4 regions of the Leuconostoc suionicum genome follow, and region 4 is predicted to be linked to each of the others. Evidence: predicted binding sites of a transcription regulator. Region 4 holds the regulator's gene; each other region holds the start of a gene.
What was found. The regulator Rex, encoded in region 4, represses fermentation and respiration genes when NADH is low (regulators of the CRP and FNR family bind a similar motif). The targets are predictions, from matches to a motif close to TTGTGAANTANTTCACAA.
Positions count from the first base shown of each region.

Region 1: the regulator Rex is predicted to act here: its motif matches at 2,232-2,249, upstream of A6B45_RS00515 (YagU family protein).
Region 2: the regulator Rex is predicted to act here: its motif matches at 2,576-2,593, upstream of adhP (alcohol dehydrogenase AdhP).
Region 3: the regulator Rex is predicted to act here: its motif matches at 1,843-1,860, upstream of A6B45_RS00645 ((S)-acetoin forming diacetyl reductase).

Region 1 is NZ_CP015247.1:88,554-92,773, reverse strand. It holds gene A6B45_RS00525 (MetQ/NlpA family ABC transporter substrate-binding protein) at 1-676, opposite strand, end outside; gene A6B45_RS00520 (acetoin reductase) at 724-1,500, opposite strand; T-box leader at 1,810-2,055, opposite strand; gene A6B45_RS00515 (YagU family protein) at 2,264-2,803, shown strand; gene A6B45_RS00510 (FAD-dependent oxidoreductase) at 2,890-4,220, opposite strand, start outside.
Region 2 is NZ_CP015247.1:1,865,937-1,870,156, forward strand. It holds gene A6B45_RS09375 (MFS transporter) at 1-1,111, shown strand, start outside; gene A6B45_RS09380 (VOC family protein) at 1,117-1,449, shown strand; gene adhP (alcohol dehydrogenase AdhP) at 1,505-2,557, opposite strand; partial or broken gene A6B45_RS09390 (MFS transporter) at 2,729-3,992, opposite strand; gene A6B45_RS09395 (phosphoglycerate kinase) at 4,141-4,220, opposite strand, start outside.
Region 3 is NZ_CP015247.1:111,638-115,857, reverse strand. It holds gene adhE (bifunctional acetaldehyde-CoA/alcohol dehydrogenase) at 1-787, opposite strand, end outside; gene A6B45_RS00645 ((S)-acetoin forming diacetyl reductase) at 1,020-1,796, opposite strand; gene A6B45_RS00640 (hypothetical protein) at 1,923-2,606, shown strand; gene thiD (bifunctional hydroxymethylpyrimidine kinase/phosphomethylpyrimidine kinase) at 2,623-3,450, opposite strand; gene A6B45_RS00630 (folate family ECF transporter S component) at 3,489-4,046, opposite strand; THF riboswitch at 4,083-4,213, opposite strand.
Region 4 is NZ_CP015247.1:1,710,374-1,714,593, forward strand. It holds gene A6B45_RS08600 (HAD-IIB family hydrolase) at 1-168, opposite strand, end outside; gene A6B45_RS08605 (lipid II:glycine glycyltransferase FemX) at 235-1,272, opposite strand; gene A6B45_RS08610 (redox-sensing transcriptional repressor Rex) at 1,279-1,929, opposite strand; gene tsaD (tRNA (adenosine(37)-N6)-threonylcarbamoyltransferase complex transferase subunit TsaD) at 2,027-3,043, opposite strand; gene rimI (ribosomal protein S18-alanine N-acetyltransferase) at 3,036-3,446, opposite strand; gene rimI (ribosomal protein S18-alanine N-acetyltransferase) at 3,424-3,981, opposite strand; gene tsaB (tRNA (adenosine(37)-N6)-threonylcarbamoyltransferase complex dimerization subunit type 1 TsaB) at 3,965-4,220, opposite strand, start outside.

The DNA of each region.
Region 1 (4,220 bases), 410 kb from region 4:
CGTAGTAAAGTGAATCTTTCAAAACATTCAGTTTGCCTTCCAATGCGATTGTATTTCCAATAAGTGCAGCGGCAATTGAATTATCTTTAATCACTCGTGGCCCGGTTGTATCATCAATTTCTTTAAACTTGAAGTTGTGTGGGTTGCTTTTAATATCATTAACGCCAGAAAGACTATTAAAATTATCTTTTAATGTTATTAATCCAGCTTTTGCTAGTAATTTCAATCCACGTGCCGTATTAGCTGCATTGTTAGCAATAGCAATTGTTGACCCATCTGGAATATCGTCAATAGAATCATATTTTTCAGAGTAAATGCCCATAGGTTCTAGGTATGTTGTCCCTAAAACACTCAGCTTGTTCGAGCTATTACTCTTGTTATAAGCCACAAAATACGCGTATGATTGAAAGGCATTAACATCCACTTTTCCTTGTGCAGTCGCTGTATTTAGTGAAACCCCATCAGTAAAGTTCTTAACCTTGATAGTGATATTTTCTTTTTTGGTTTCTGGTAGTTTCGCAATATATTCCCAAATTTGGGCGTCTGATCCTATCGATCCGACAGTCACTTCCGTCTTATCGGTTGTTTGCGCCGTGTTTCTATGAATAATCACACCTGCTACAATAACAATTCCTGCCACAACAGCTGCTATGACTACCGTTTTCTTTTTTACCATCTCAAATTCTCTTTCTTGTATTTTTTATTAGAAATACTTACAAAACGTCAGTGAAATCTCATACCACCATCAATTAAAATCGATTGCCCAGTAATATACTTTGCCTGCTGTGAAACCAAAAATGATACAACATCGGCTACATCATCAGGCAAAGCCGCTCTTCCTAACGCAATTTCATTGACAACACTTTGCCTTTGAATCTCAGCTGTTGTGTCTTTAATTTGTGCTGTTCGCTGATCAATATAATCACGTAAAGGTGTAATAACTATACCTGGATCGTAAGCATTTACAGTGATATTATATTTTGCAAGTTCTTTTGCCGCAGATTGACCTAATCCTCTAATGGCAAATTTGGAAGCCGAATATGCGCCTTGTAGTGCAGATCCTTCCACTGCAGCCAGTGACGCAGCATTGATTATCCTTCCACCACTCCCTTGCTTTTTCAACTGTTTTGCAGCCGCCTGGATTCCCCAAAAGGTTCCCTTAAGATTAACATCAAACAACCGCTCAACTTTTTTCGGATCACTATCAATAATACTATCAATGTAGGCAACCCCTGCGTTATTAACAAACACATCTAGACGACCAAAATCAGCTACTACTTTGTCGACCAAATCAAAAACTGATTTTCGATCAGCAACATCTAAAACATAATATTTGGCTTGCTTTTCCTTCATAGCGTTGATACTATCACTCACATATTTAGCACTAGATTCATCAATATCGACTACTGCAACGTAATAATTTTCTGTCGCGAGTCTCTCAGCAATTGCTTTTCCTATTCCTCTACCACTGCCTGTAATAATTGCTACTTTCTTTGACATTTATTACTCCTGTCTCTTTACATAAAGTTGTATTACTAGCATTGAAAATTTATTCTGAAAAATCAAACTGAGGTACAGGTTTTTAAAAAATACTCGTTTTATATACTAAAATAACGAGCCCAATGATTAACCAAAATAACCCAGTTAATTTTGCTTCCAGCGCTAAACTCAAACATATCCACAAATTCACTGGAAATCTTTCAACTCTGATAAGATGTTATTTACTTTGTTTGTCATAGACCGTTCTCCATTATTTTTTCTACATACGACAATAAAAAAGTCCCATAATCTTTGCATTATCCACAAAGATTATGGGACGAAAAACTCGTGTTACCACCCAAATTCTATAAAGTATCACTACTTTATACTTGACAGGTACATCAAAAGAAAGATACCTTAACGCGATAACGGGCGCACCCGAGCGATATTTACGAACATGCTCATACCACTAACGACTCCAAGACCATTTTCAATTCATTCGTAATACTAACTTTCACCAAATGTTAGCTCTCTTTGATTACCCCTAAAATTTACTTATCTTTTCTTTGTCTCATTTATTTGTAATAACCTTACAGTATTTATAATTATTTTGCAACCATTTATTTTTATTCTCATTGTTTTTTAATTGCATGTATTTTATTTCACAATTTGCGCAATATCCATAATTAATCGAACATATTCACGAAATCAAATGAATTGACAAACGATTCCAATGCCTGTATTATTAACAGTTGTTAAATGATTCACATAAGGGAGAAACACCATGTTTACACTAAATAAACCAGTTGCATCACTAAAGGAAATCATCGTTAAAAGTATTTTCTACGGATTTATTGCAGGAATGATTTCAGGAATGGTTAAAATCGGTTGGGAAAATATTTTGCCACCACGTACACTAGCTCGTAATGCCACTAATCCACCACAACATATGGCTGAACAACTTGGCATTCCATCTAAACTAGTTCATTCATTCTTTTACTACTCTCAAGATCAAAAAGTATTTTGGTTCACATTGATTCTACACTTCTCATTTGCCATTGCATTTGCAATACTATATGTGTTTGTATCTCAATATTGGTCTAAAATAGCTTTGTGGCAAGGTGCTGCTTATGGTATATTCCTTTGGATTCTTTGGCATATTATTATCATGCCTGCATTTGGAACAATTCCTGCTGCATGGAATCAACCTTTAGATGAACATATTTCTGAGTTCTTTGGGCACATCGTTTGGGCGTGGTCGATCGCAGTAACGGTCTACTTCTTAATTGCTAAGGATAAGAATGGTCATTTAGAAAACATATAATTTTACTTATCAAATAAAGGAGACGCAACTCGAAAAGTTGCGTCTCTTTTTATTTGTAGCATAATCTTACATTATTCACAAGCTAGTTAAAATTTAGGCTCACCAAGTGCATGTTGTGCCGCTAGGTTCAATAGACTCCATTGTCGGTCAAATCCTGGTTGGAAGAAAAAGTCGGCTTCAGCCAAATCTTCCAGACGAAGCCCTTGTTCGATAGCTAGCGCAATGACATTGCCCTGAGCCGTTATATCATAAGTCGATAGTACTGCACCACCTAAAATACGATGTGTCTGTGGATCATAGTCCAGTCCGACATAAACTTCGGTGTTCCCCTTTTCTCGAGGAACATAGTCGGGTCGTAAGGTATCTTGATAGAAGGAACTCTTCAAAGTAGCACCTGCTTTTTTGGCTGTTGTGGTATTTAATCCAGCCGTTGCAAAATGATAATCGAACACGCTTAATGCCGACGAGCCAACGGCCCCTTTGAAAGGAACTGAGGGCTGATTTTCAAATAAATGTGCGATTATATAACGGACTTCACGCCGTACAACGGTTGCTAGTGCAATCGGTATTTTAGTTTGTGCAGGGATTGAATACGATAGAACTGCATCTCCCGCAGCATAGACATCTGGTAAATTCGTCCGTAAATATTCATCAGTTTTAATCCAGCCTTGATCGTCTAAATCAATCGCACCTTTCAACCAATTCGTATTTGGCTTAACCCCAGCGGCTTGAATAACTAAATCACTTGGGTACTTCCCCTCATTTGTTTTGACTGCCGTTACTTGACTAGTTCCCTCATAACTTTCGATGCGAACGCCAGTAACCACTTTTACACCTTTATCAGCTAATTCCTTTTCCAGAATAGCTGTTAATTCCGCATCCAAATAATTGCCCAAAGGGCGGTCAATCATATCAATTAAAGTAACGTTTTTCCCGGCCTTAATACTTGCTTCCGCTGCCTCAACGCCAATGTAACCCGCACCAACAATTGTGATATTTTTAACAGCAGGGTTTTCTAACTTGGCTTTTATACTTGTTGCCCAATCTTTACCGCGCATGAGATAGACATTTTCTAAATCGTTCCCTGGAACAGGTAGACTATTTGGTGTCACGCCTGAACTTAATATCAGCTTATCATAGCTATATTTCTCAATACTACCGGTAGTGACGTCTTTGACAGAAACTGTCCTATCATCAGCATTAATTGCTAGTACTTGGTGATTATTGTAAATTTCTGCGCCCAACTGTTCCATATCTTCAGGACGGAAATTACGAACATCATTAACATCAGTAACACTATTTTCTAAATACAATTCCATGCCGCAAGACATGAATGAAATAAAATCACCGACCTCAAATAACTTGATGTCAAGATTCTTGTGTTTACGAGTTAGTTCTAAAATTGCTTGATGTCCCC
Region 2 (4,220 bases), 160 kb from region 4:
ATTCTCCATTATTGTTGGAAATTTTGCTGATAAAACGAAGCATCACCTTCAGTCTTGGAGTATTGCTCGCCTCTCCCAATCAATAATCTTTTTGATTATTACTGTGATATTGATTTTCTTTGACGGTCAATTTTGGAGTTTTTTGATACTGTTATTATTAGTCTTTATTTCTTCGGTAGTCGGATCTTATAGTAATTTACTAATGAAACCAGTTTCTAGATTTATTTTAAGCGATTCTGATTTGCAAGAAGCAATGAGCTTGGAGCAAACTGTCAGTATTGCCGTCAACTTAATTGGTGGTTTTTCCGGAGTCGCTTTACTTGGCATTTTGCATCAAAATTACGCTGGATTTAGTCTTATCAATGCTGGGATGTTTGTTATTGCTTGGTCTATTATGGCGCTTAATCATCGTCAATTTTCGGAAGCCGAACAACATATTGAAGCAGAAACAAAGTCAAATACCAATACATCAATTTTTTCAGATTTAAAATCAACTTTTATTTATGTTTACAAGGATTATCTATTTTTCCAAATTTTACTGCTCGCTACCGCCATTAATTTTGTCGGCACCTCTTTTAATGGTATTTTTAACCTGACCTTATTACATAGCAAATCATTATTAATTGGCAACTTTGGCACGACCGTAGCTATTTTTGGCGCAATAAGTTCAATTGGTCTATTGACTGGATCTTTGGTTACCAATGATTTTTTTAAGGAACTAACAACAAAACAATTAGTTGGTATCTCTGGTATCGGTATTGTGTTAATTGCTGCTGTACCAATTTTTTATCCAAATGGTGTTTTATGGATGCTAATCATTTTTTTATTTTCATACATTGAAGCTAAAATCAATCCAAAATTAGGAGCAATCTTAATGAAGCGAATCGATCATAATCGCTTGGCTGGAGTGTCCGGTCTGATTAATACATTCGTTATGTCGGCCACGCCACTTGGTCAAATTATTTTTCTCGGCACCGCAAATATCTATTCACCAAATATTTCTTGGTTCTTCATGGGATTTTTAGCATCAATGATTACCATTTATACAATCATAACTCGCCAACAAGATATGGAACTGGTTGAAAAAAACAGAGAATCCGCTATACTATAATTATTATGAAACCACGTAAACTAAACATCAAAACTATTCCAGCTGCTGACATTAACCGTGCTTATCGCTTTTGGCGTGATGTATTTGATTTGCCGCAATCTGGCCACCAAAGTGGTCGTCATCTTGTGATTGATGGCGAAGATATTGTGTTTGTCTTCGGCAAACCAACTGACCGCCTAGAAATGCTCGTTCGTGATCACCAAGCTGATTTGGTAAAACACTTACGTAACAATTTCATCCCAATTATTGGTAAGCCAGAAAACAGATTTGGAAACAAAATTGCCTTATCAATACATGATTCCGAAGGTAATTTAATTGTTTTAGAAGCCAATGCTTAAGTTCAAAATAAAAAAGCGTAAACAGCTATTATAAGTTGTTTACGCTCTTTTACTATTAAAGTGTTGTAAAATCAATAACCTTACGACCAGTAATTGAACCGGCTTTCATTTCATCAATAATATCATTCATGTCTTGGAAAGCAACAGTTTCAACAATTGGCTTAACTTTTCCTTCGGCACCAAATTGGAATGCTTCCTTCAAATCTGCTCGCGTACCAACTAGAGAGCCACGAACCTCGATACCATCAAGAACTGTTTTAGCAATGTTCAAGGCCATGTCACCTTGTGGCAAAGCAACAGCCACAAGTTTACCCATAGGGCGCAATACATTAACAGCTTGTGAGAATGCCGCATCATTAACAGCAGTTACCTGGGCATTGTGAACACCACCAGTTAATTCATTAACCTTAGCTACAACATCTTCTTTTTTACGATTAACTAGAACTTCTGCACCGTTATCTTTTGCCGCTGCTAGCTTGTCATCATTACCATCAATAACAGCAACATGTGCACCGAAAACGCTATGTGCATATTGAACAGCCAAATTACCCAAACCACCGGCGCCGTGAACAGACACCCATTCTCCAGGCTTAGTTTCACCAACCTTCAAGGCCTTGTACATCGTAACACCAGCACAAGTAATTGAAGTGGCTTCAACTGGATCCAATCCATCTGGTACTTTAACTGCATACTTAGCATTGACAACGGCTTGTTGTGACATTGCCCCATCAATTGTGTAACCGGAATTGCGTACTTTACGACAGAAAGTTTCATTACCTGATACACAGTAATCACAAACGCCACAAGCATCATAGAACCAAGCAATTGACACACGGTCACCAACCTTAAGATAAGCATCGGCCCCTTCACCTAATTTTGACACACGGCCAACACCTTCGTGCCCAATGACACGACCAAAGTTACCATTGCGTTCACCAATCTTATTAGGGTCACCGAAATCGCCATTTGCACAGTGCAAATCAGTGTGACAAAGGCCAACATATTCAATATCAACCAACGCGTCCCCGAATGCCAACGCACGTGGTTGCCAATCATCAATTAAATCGACATAACCATCATTTACGTTACGAACAACTGCTGCTTTCATTTTTAACCTCTTTCTTGTATGTGAACTTATTTACAATTAATTTTAACCCTAATTAGTACATTTGTAAAGTATAAGTTGCTATTTAATATATAGCGTTAGTGACTCGATTCACATAAACCAACCTAAAAAAGAGCATTATTAATAAATGCTCTTTTAAAATTTATTAAACTATTAATTACGACCAAGCTTTTTAAATCCAGGAATTGTCAGCATAAAGATCAAGCTAACCATGTACATGAGTGATAGGCTCAACATAACCGTAGCGACATTATAGTTGTCCATAATCCAACCAATTACAACTGATGAAAATGCCCCAATGGCACGTCCTGATCCCATCAATGTGTTAGCAGCTGTGGCTCTTATTTCTGATGGATACAGACGACTGATAACCGCTCCAAATCCACCATACATACCATTAGAGAAAAATCCAACTAAAGCACCCAATATAATTAATGTCCACATGTTATATGCAAATGTAAAGACATAAATCATAAGCGCTGATGCAACTAAGAATATGGCAAAAGCACGTCGAGGACCAATTGTATCTAAAATCGTACCAAAAGTAAGCATACCGACTGCCATACCGATAATAATTGGTATCATACCAAGATTAACGTATCCTGCTGTAATTGTTTCTGTAATACCCAATTGCTTACGCATAATTGTTGGTAACCAGTTCATTAATCCGTAGTATCCAGATGTTTGTATTGTTAACATAACAATCAATACGAAAGACGTGTAGGCACGTTTTGGGCTATTAGCAATTGTCGAAAAGCTAAACTTCTTTTTACCAGCCTTATAATCCGATTGTAACTGTTCAAATTCAGGTGTTTCTTTTAAATGGCGACGAACAATGTATACAACGATTAATGGCAAGAATCCAATCATGAATAATCCACGCCATCCAAATGACGGCATAATTAATGTCGCCAAAATTGCAGCAAGTATAGCACCGACTTGACCGCCAATCGCAGTAATAGAGCTCATACGCCCGACACGGCTGGCTCTAAAACTTTCAGCAATTAATGCCATACTTACACCATACTCGCCACCGGTTCCCATTCCTAGTAAGAAACGAGCAGCATAGATTGTGTGTGTTGTCTAAAAATGCAAGAATCACTGTTGCAAAAGTTACCAACATAATTGTATAAGACAAAACCTTAACACGACCAATACGATCCGCTAAAATACCAAATAAAAGACTTCCTAATAATGCTCCCCAGTTTGACATGGCTGCGATAATACCGCCCTGTGCCCCGGTAATATGTAATTCAGCAATCATGGGTGCCAATGCGAATGATAAGAAAGTGGCATCCATATGATCTAAAGTGAATCCCAAAGTTGTTGAACCAAGAACAACCTTTTGTTCACTGGTCATCTTCCCTATAGATACTGGTTCCTGTTGTGCTACGTTCTCGGACTGACTAACTGTCATATATTATTTTCCTCCAAAATGTCTGCTCACTGGCAAACGTTATTTTGTCCGTTAATTATTAAACCATATATACAGTAATTAATCAATCAAACGTTTAACAATTTTTAAATTATTGTACAAAAAAAGCGCTCACGCGCGCTTTTCGTTATTACTTTTCTGAAATTGAAGCAATACCAGGTAATTCCTTACCTTCAAGATATTCAAGTGAAGCACCACCACCAGTTGAAA
Region 3 (4,220 bases), 430 kb from region 4:
TATCAAAACGCTTTGATAACAACAAATCAGACACGGCACGATCTGTGTCAACAGTTGCATCAATATAAACTGCACCGTTTCCAGCTCCAACACCCATTGATGGATTTCCTGACTTTAAAGCTGCATTAACCATTGATGGTCCACCAGTAGCTAAAATTGAAGCAATATGAGGATTTTGTATCAACGCACTTGTTGCATATAGTGATGGCTTTTCAATCCATTGGATAAAGTTTTCCGGTGCGCCTGCTTTAACCGCAGCATCATAAACAATTTGTGCAGCAAGCACTGATGACTTTTGTGCTTGAGGATGGAAAGCAAAGATAATTGTGTTACGCGTTTTTGCTGTCAACATTGATTTGAAAATAGTTGTCGATGTTGGATTTGTAGTTGGAACAATTCCTGCCAGAACACCTAGTGGCGCTGCCAGTTCAACTTTCCCTTGAATCTTATCTTCACTAATGACACCAACCGTTTTATCAAATTTAATAGCGTTGTAAACAGACTCTGATGCAAAACGGTTTTTCGTATCTTTGTCTTCTACAACACCACGACCCGTTTCATCATGAGCAGCGTGGGCTAATAGCAGTGAATTTTCTGAACCAGCTAAAGCCATAGCTGCAACAATTTTATCAACTTGTTCTTGAGAAAATGTTGAAAATTCAGCTAATGCTTTTTGTGATTTTTCTACCAAACCCTCGGTCATTTTCTCAGCTTGTGTCTGTAGTTCCGCTTTTTCTTCAGGTGTCAAAACCTTTTTTGCGGGCTTTTTTGCAATTGCTTCTGCCATAATTTTATGCTCCTTTACTTGCTCATTTATTAACAATATAAGTATATATCATCTCCTTTAAAAAAGCAACTGTATTTAAAAAAGTTTTTAAAACGTTGTTTTAATAGCATTTGGAAGCGCTAACATAAACAAGGAGTAATTGTATAGTAAATCACATGGAGGCCGTTTTGACAACAAAAAAATACCCCAAATTAAATATGTGGGATACTTTTTTATTTATTTTGAATACTTATTAACTAAATACCATACCGCCATCGACAATCAATGTTTGTCCAGTGACATAGTTTGAATCTTCACTTGAAAGGAAAGAAACGACATTAGCAACGTCTTCTGGTTCACTCAAACGTCCCATAGCGATTCCTTCAGAGAATTGTGCCATGCCCCACTCATCGTCTTTGCCAGCATTTACACTAACCTCATGAGCGATATCTTCCATCATTGGTGTTTTAACAATTCCAGGCGCAAATGCATTTACTGTAATACCAAACTCTGCTAATTCTCTAGCTGTTGTTTGTGTAATACCACGAATAGCAAACTTTGTTGATCCATAAGCAGTTAAATTAGCGTTACCTTGAACACCAGCTTGCGATGTTGCATTAATAATTTTGCCACCATGACCAAATTCTTTGAATGCGTCTACTGCTGCCTGAGTTCCCCAAACAATACCATTTACGTTAATGCCCCACGTCCAGTTCATGTCGTCTTCTGTGACAGACATGATTGGTGTCGTAGGAGCAACACCAGCATTATTAACAATTACATCAAAACCGTTAAACTTTTCTTTTGTTTCTTTAACAGCCGCAAAAACTTCATCACGTTTTGCTACGTCAGCCTTAATAGCGATGGCTTCTCCACCATTTCTATTAATTTCATCAGCTACTTTTTGTACTTTTTCAATATGACGTCCAACTAGGGCAACCTTAAACCCATCTTTTGACAATCGTTCTGCGATTGCTTGTCCAATTCCTTGACCAGCTCCAGTTACCAAAGCGACTTTATTTTCTGACATTGTTTTTTTCCTCACAATTTTCTAATGCATATATTCTATACCTTAATTGTGATTTTGTAAACTATCTTTAAAAACCTTTCTTAATGCTATAATAAGAAGATAATCAACTAAGGAAAAAATTACACAATGTACTATATAGATGGTCAATTTTATCAACTGGGATACAAACAAAAAATTAGTTTCTTTTTTATCTCTTTAATCATTAACTCATTTGGTAATGGATTAAGTGTGGCTAGCGCTATGGGTTCGGCCCCATGGACGGCTAGCGCCGCTAACTTAGCTAACACCACTGGATGGCAAATTAGTATCTTTTTAGCTATTACAGCTGTTTCTGTGGCCTTCTTAAATATGTGGTTAGCCATGCGTATCAATTGGTTACGATTATTTGGCAATATTTTCTTCGGTATGGCGTTTAGTATTTTAGTTGGCATATTCGCCAATTACTTTATCTCGCTGGGCATTCGTCAACTTAGTTGGTGGTGGCGTATTCCTCTTGACCTGTTTGGTATTTGGACAATTGGCGTGGCCATTTCTATATACCAGCGTGTCAATTGGATTCTTCACCCCTTAGATGATCTGACGAATATCTTACGCTTTGATTATTTCCGTGGCAATGCTAGTAAAGCTCAAATGAGTAATTTCGCTGTTGCAATTGGTATTTCGATTATTTGTCTCATCATTAGCCATCAAATAGTGGCGCTCGGTATTGGTACTGTCATGTCCTTCCTTTTACAGGGGCGTAATATTGCTTGGGCGGATCGTCATATTTTCAAACGACTTGTTCATGGTGATATCACCGGTGCATCATAATAAAAAAGAAGACAAATTACTTGTCTTCTTTTTTATTATAGTCTTGAGCTGCCCAGTGATTAATTGGCCCAAACTTATGTCCAACAGCAATTTCATGTTCGATCGCTGTTGCCGTCACATCGTGGGCAATGCGAATAGCTGTAGCAATGTCTTTCCCCTTAGCAATTTCAGCGGCAATAGCAGCGCTTAAAGTGTCCCCAGTACCATTGATGTGTGTAGTATCAAAATACGGATGCCTTAACCAAAAATCAGATCCATCCGCGAGAAGAACATAGTCAGCAACCTCATTTTGGTTATCTTGATTATGCCATCCTTTGATAATAACATTTTGGACACCCAGAGATTGAATATCTTTTGCAGCTGCTGCCTGTTGCTGTTCATTATCAATAGTACGTCCTGTTATCAACTGTGCTTCAAAAAAGTTCGGAGTTGCAACTGTTGCAAGGGGTAGAAGTTTTTCTTTTAGTGCCTCAAAGGCCGCTGCCTCTAACAACTGAGCACCATGTTTTGTTGTTATTACCGGATCAACTACTAATGGACCAAAGTCAAACTTTTTATAAGCTTTTACCACCGCTTCAATTAGGCTAGCATCTGATAACATTCCTGTCTTACTAGCACGAACTTTAAAATCGTCAGCAAGAACCTCAAACTGTTTGTCAATAAAGTCTAGCGGTAAGGTTTCCGCAGCATGAATACCGTATGAGTTCCCAGCCACAGCAGCAACTAACACACTCATACCGTATGTTTTTCTAATGAAAAAGGTATGTAAATCTGCTTGCATACCTGCGGATCCATCTGAATCAGAACCTGCTATTGTTAAAACTTGTGGAAATTCATTTACCATATTAAACCCCTACTTTCAAAAAAAACAGCCGAAGCTGTTTAACTAAAAATCTTTTTTGTGGTGTGACTAATAACCTGATTATTCAAAAGGAAATACGAAATACCTACTTGAATGGGAAACATAATTAAATTCTTAATGACACGTGGTGTAATAAAGGTTAAAAATGAAGGCCAATCGTGTGCTGTATGATACATCATAACCAACCAAATCGAATTTAAACCAATATTAGCAATTAATAGTACCAAACCCACAGCAATACTTACTCGCCACCAGCTTGTTTTGTCGTGCTTGAAATAAGCCAGTGAATAAATTAACGCACTAATCATTGCTGTAAAAGTGAATCCCAAAAAGAATGCACCTGGATTAATAATTGTTGCGCCGATAATGTCTAATATCGCCGCAATTAACATAGACCACAATGGGCCATACCATTTAGCAATAAGAGACATTGTTACAAATGCAAAGCTTACTTGAAGTACATTAGTACCGACTGTCAGCCTGCTCAGCACCATGTGAAGTGCCATCAACATCGCCAATAAAACAAATTGACGCGTATCTAGTTTTGGGAAAACCCACGTTCGTGCTGTATTTTCCATGCTATAGAACCTCCGAGTGGAGCGTTCACCTTATATAGTGGTGAATGTGACTGATGCATCGCACAAACCAATTAGCTAATACGAAAAACGATTAGCTAATTAGTTTGTTTCGTCAGCGGCTCACATTCCGTCTCCGCTGCACTTAACGCGCATCAATCTACCCCGATTTTATTT
Region 4 (4,220 bases):
GGCAAACAATTGTTGTAGATTTTTAACTTGGCGCCCTGAAGCCGCAACAAAACGCATATCGCGTGTCTTCATGACTGATAAAACGCGTTCAAATCTAGCTTGACTATATTCGTCATTTGCCGTTAAAAACGTGCCATCCATGTCCGACGCAATTAATTTAATTGACATTCCTTGTCTCCTACTCGTAAATACTATCTTTCAATTGTACCAAAAAAGCGCCGTTAAGCGCTAATTTCATTCAAATTGTTTAAGATATTCTTGATAACCAGATTCATCAATTACCCAATCTAGTTCACCAATATACTCAGCATGGGGATCATGGTAAGCAAATTCATGCTTGAATTTGTACAATCCATCTGAATTATCAAACTCACCGATGCCACCAAAATCGTACTCAACTTTGCTTAATTCAAGTCCCCACTTAAGCATCTCATATTGAATAGCTGCAGGCGCATTATGCTTTCCAAATTCACGATATGAACCAGCGTACATATACCAAATTTCATCACCATAAGAGAAACCAAGGCCACTGGCAATAACTTGATTTTCATAATGGGCTAGATAAACACGGAATAATCCCGTGCCAGCCCATAACTTTTGCATTCGTAAGAAATAGTCAATTGGTCGATGGGTAATACCATGGCTCTTCGCCATCGATACATATGTATCAAACAATGCGCGAATGTCTTCTTCACTATCACCACTTGTAACAGTAACCCCGTCACGAAAAGCACGACGAATATCATTTCTGACTTTCGGCTTAAAATGAAGCATTAACTCTTCTTCATTTGTAATGGGTTTAGCCCCTTCACCACGACCATCATAGTACAAAACAACATTCTTACGTGGTTGAATGTTACCATGCATATGCTCAACTTGTTTGTTTCTTGTTTTAAATCCAGCATCAATATACTTTTGATTTAACGCATCAGAATATGATACCTCAGGATCCATACGTACCAAAAATACATTATCTGGCAAAGCCGTCAATGCTTCATTAATCATTGACTTAATCAAGTCAATATCCTCAACATCAGCTACTGGCCCTCGGCCAACATAAGCTAATAGTTTTCCTGGCACTGCTTCGACGGTTAAAATAGACATAGCGGCATCAATTTTTCCGTCAGTTTCGTGGTAAACGTAAATGTGTCCCCAGTTGGATTTTAACTCTCCCCACAATGGATCCTGTGTTACTTGCCCACGGGGATTTTCACGAACGAATTGCTGGTAATCAGTTACTTTTTTGGAATCATCTAAATTTAAAATAGTCATGTGAAATTATAGTCCTGTCGTAATTGAGCCGTAGTTTTCGATGAAATAAACTAACGTCTGTAATTCATTTGTTAAGTCAACGTTTTGTACACGAACACCTGCCGGAACAGTTACACGCACCGGTGTAAAGTTTAAAATGCCCTTAACGCTCGTTTCTACTAATTGGTCTGTTATTTCTTGTGCTACGCCTTGAGGAACAGTTAGAATCGCGATATTGATGCGTTGTGCTGTCATCTGTTCTTGTAATTCTGCCATAGAATAAATAGGCACACCTGATAAAATTGTACCCGCACGTTTTTCGTCAGCATCAAATGCTGCTGCAATACGCATATTTGATGATTGATGGAAATTGAAATTCAACAGCGCTTGTCCAAGGTTACCAGCACCAATTAAAGCCACATTAATTAAGCTATCTTGGTCCAATACATTGGCAAAAAAATCTAAAAGCGCTTTGACATCATAACCATAGCCACGCTTACCTAGCGCACCAAAATATGAAAAATCTCGACGAATTGTTGCCGCATCGAACTTAATAGCTTCACTCAACTCTGAGGAAGAAATCCGTTCCTTGCCAGCATCATGTAAAAATGTTAGATAACGAAAATATATAGGTAGCCGCTTAGCAGTTGCACGCGGTATTTTAGGTTGTTGAGTCATAATTATCTCCATTAGTTAAACTTGTGAACTTTTGCATAACTAGTATACCATATATAAAAAGGTTTTAGCAAAAGATAGTGATGTTTTCACAATGATGTCAAGATTGTAACAATTCAAAATCTAATCCCGGATCCGTGTTTAAATCTAAATCAGCAAAAATATTTTTCTTGTAATTCCAATAACCTGCAGCACCAATCATTGCCGCATTATCCCCTGTATACTGCATCGGAACGGGGATAAATTCTGTCTTTGGAAAATCGTTTAATAGCATAGTCAATTCTTCACGTAATTGAGAATTTGCGGCGACACCGCCAGCTAATACGAAACTTTTAACGGGAAAATTTTCTAATGCTCGTTTTGTTCGACCAATTAATGCATCAACAACAGCATTTTGAAAGCTAGTCGCCAAATCATCCTGGTTGATTGTTTCCTCTTTTTGATTGGCGTGATGCACATAATTAATTACCGCACTCTTCAAACCAGAAAAACTAAAATCATAGTTATCTTCATGTGCCATGGCAGTTGGAAATTTAATGGTTGGTTGGCCTCTATGAGCCATCTCATCAATTGTCTTCCCAGCAGGATACGGCAAATTTAATAGCCGCCCAACTTTGTCAAAGCTTTCTCCTGCTGCGTCATCACGTGTTTCACCAATGACTTCAAATTGATTTTCTTCACGCATCAATACAAGTTCAGTATGTCCACCAGAAACCATTAATGCCATGGCTGGATATTTAATTGGTTTGTTGAAATTTGCCGCCGCAATATGGCCTGCTAAGTGATTAACTGGAATAACTGGCAAACCATGCGCCAGAGCAAATGTTTTCGCCCCCATTAAGCCTACTAATAAAGAGCCGACTAGTCCCGGTCCATATGTTACAGCAACCGCATCAAGCGCTTTGGGTTCTACATGAGCCGTGTCTAAAGCATCATTTAGTACCCGGGTAATCCATTCAATATGATGTCTACTAGCCACTTCAGGAACAATACCACCAAAGCGTTGATGTGAATTAATTTGAGTAGCCACACTGTTGCTTAGAACAATGTTACCGTCTTCAACAATGGCGACACTTGTTTCATCCGCACTTGATTCAAAGGAAATTATTTTAGTCAATTTTTTTCTCCATCATAATTGCATCATCACCATTTCTATAATATTTTTCACGACGATAATACTCTGTAAATCCCAGTTTTCTATATAATGCTTGGGCGCCTCCATTTTGTGCTGATACTTCAAGCAAAAATCGAGTAACTTGCTTCATATTAAAAATATGTTTAAAAATGTTCTGTGCTACACCTTGTTTTTGATAATCAGGATGTACTGCAACACTAACAATTTCAGCTTCATCAAGTATTGTCGTGACACCAACAAAACCACCATCCCCGATAAAATAAGCTGTCCTGGGACTAGCTAAATCATGTTCAAAAACGCTTTTGGGCCAAGGGGATGATCCAAAAGCAGCATCGGCTATATGCCATATCAAGTCAATATCTTCAGTTGTTGCTCGTCGAATCATCAAAGTGTAGTGCCATCGATACCGCATCTTCGCGATTATCGAGGTAATATCCTTTCTTAATACCTGTTTGCTTATAGCCTAGTCGTTCATACAATGCCAGTGCGCCTATGTTGGACACTCTGGCCTCCAAAGTCATTGATGACACATCGGTTTTTTTGGTAAACAATTTCAGCTCTTGCATGAGCATCGTGCCTAAGCCGCTATTTTGCCACACGGGCAGGACAGCTATATTAGTAATATGCATGTCATGAATGTCAGTGCGTAAAGCAGCACCAGCAAAACCAACAATTTGACCACGTCGTTCAATGACCAAATACAGTCGGACATGGGGACGTGACAGTTCACTCACAAAATCACGTAAAAGCCATGGCGCTGAACCATTATAAACTGCTTCTTCAATTTTTATTAGCATATCGATGTCTGACATCGTAGCTCGCCTTAATAAGAATGTTGTCCCTTGGACATCAACGACTTTTTCGGTATATTTTGGCAAACTATTTAATAAATGCTTTGATTTTCTAAATTTCAAAAACATAGTTTTCTGGTTTATCCTCACCAGGATGAGCAGCAATCCAGTTCAGCTCTGCTTGCGTTTTGCGTAGATAATTTGGATTAAAATCCTGAATATTTTCTGTAGGTGTTTCTTGCAACCCAAGTGTTACAATACCCACCCCATCCGGTAAACTCTCTTCTGGTGACAAAATTTTTGCGCGTTCACCAAAAAGCGTTTGCATTTCATCACTAAATTCTGAGGTATCACCCAAAAAAGTAATT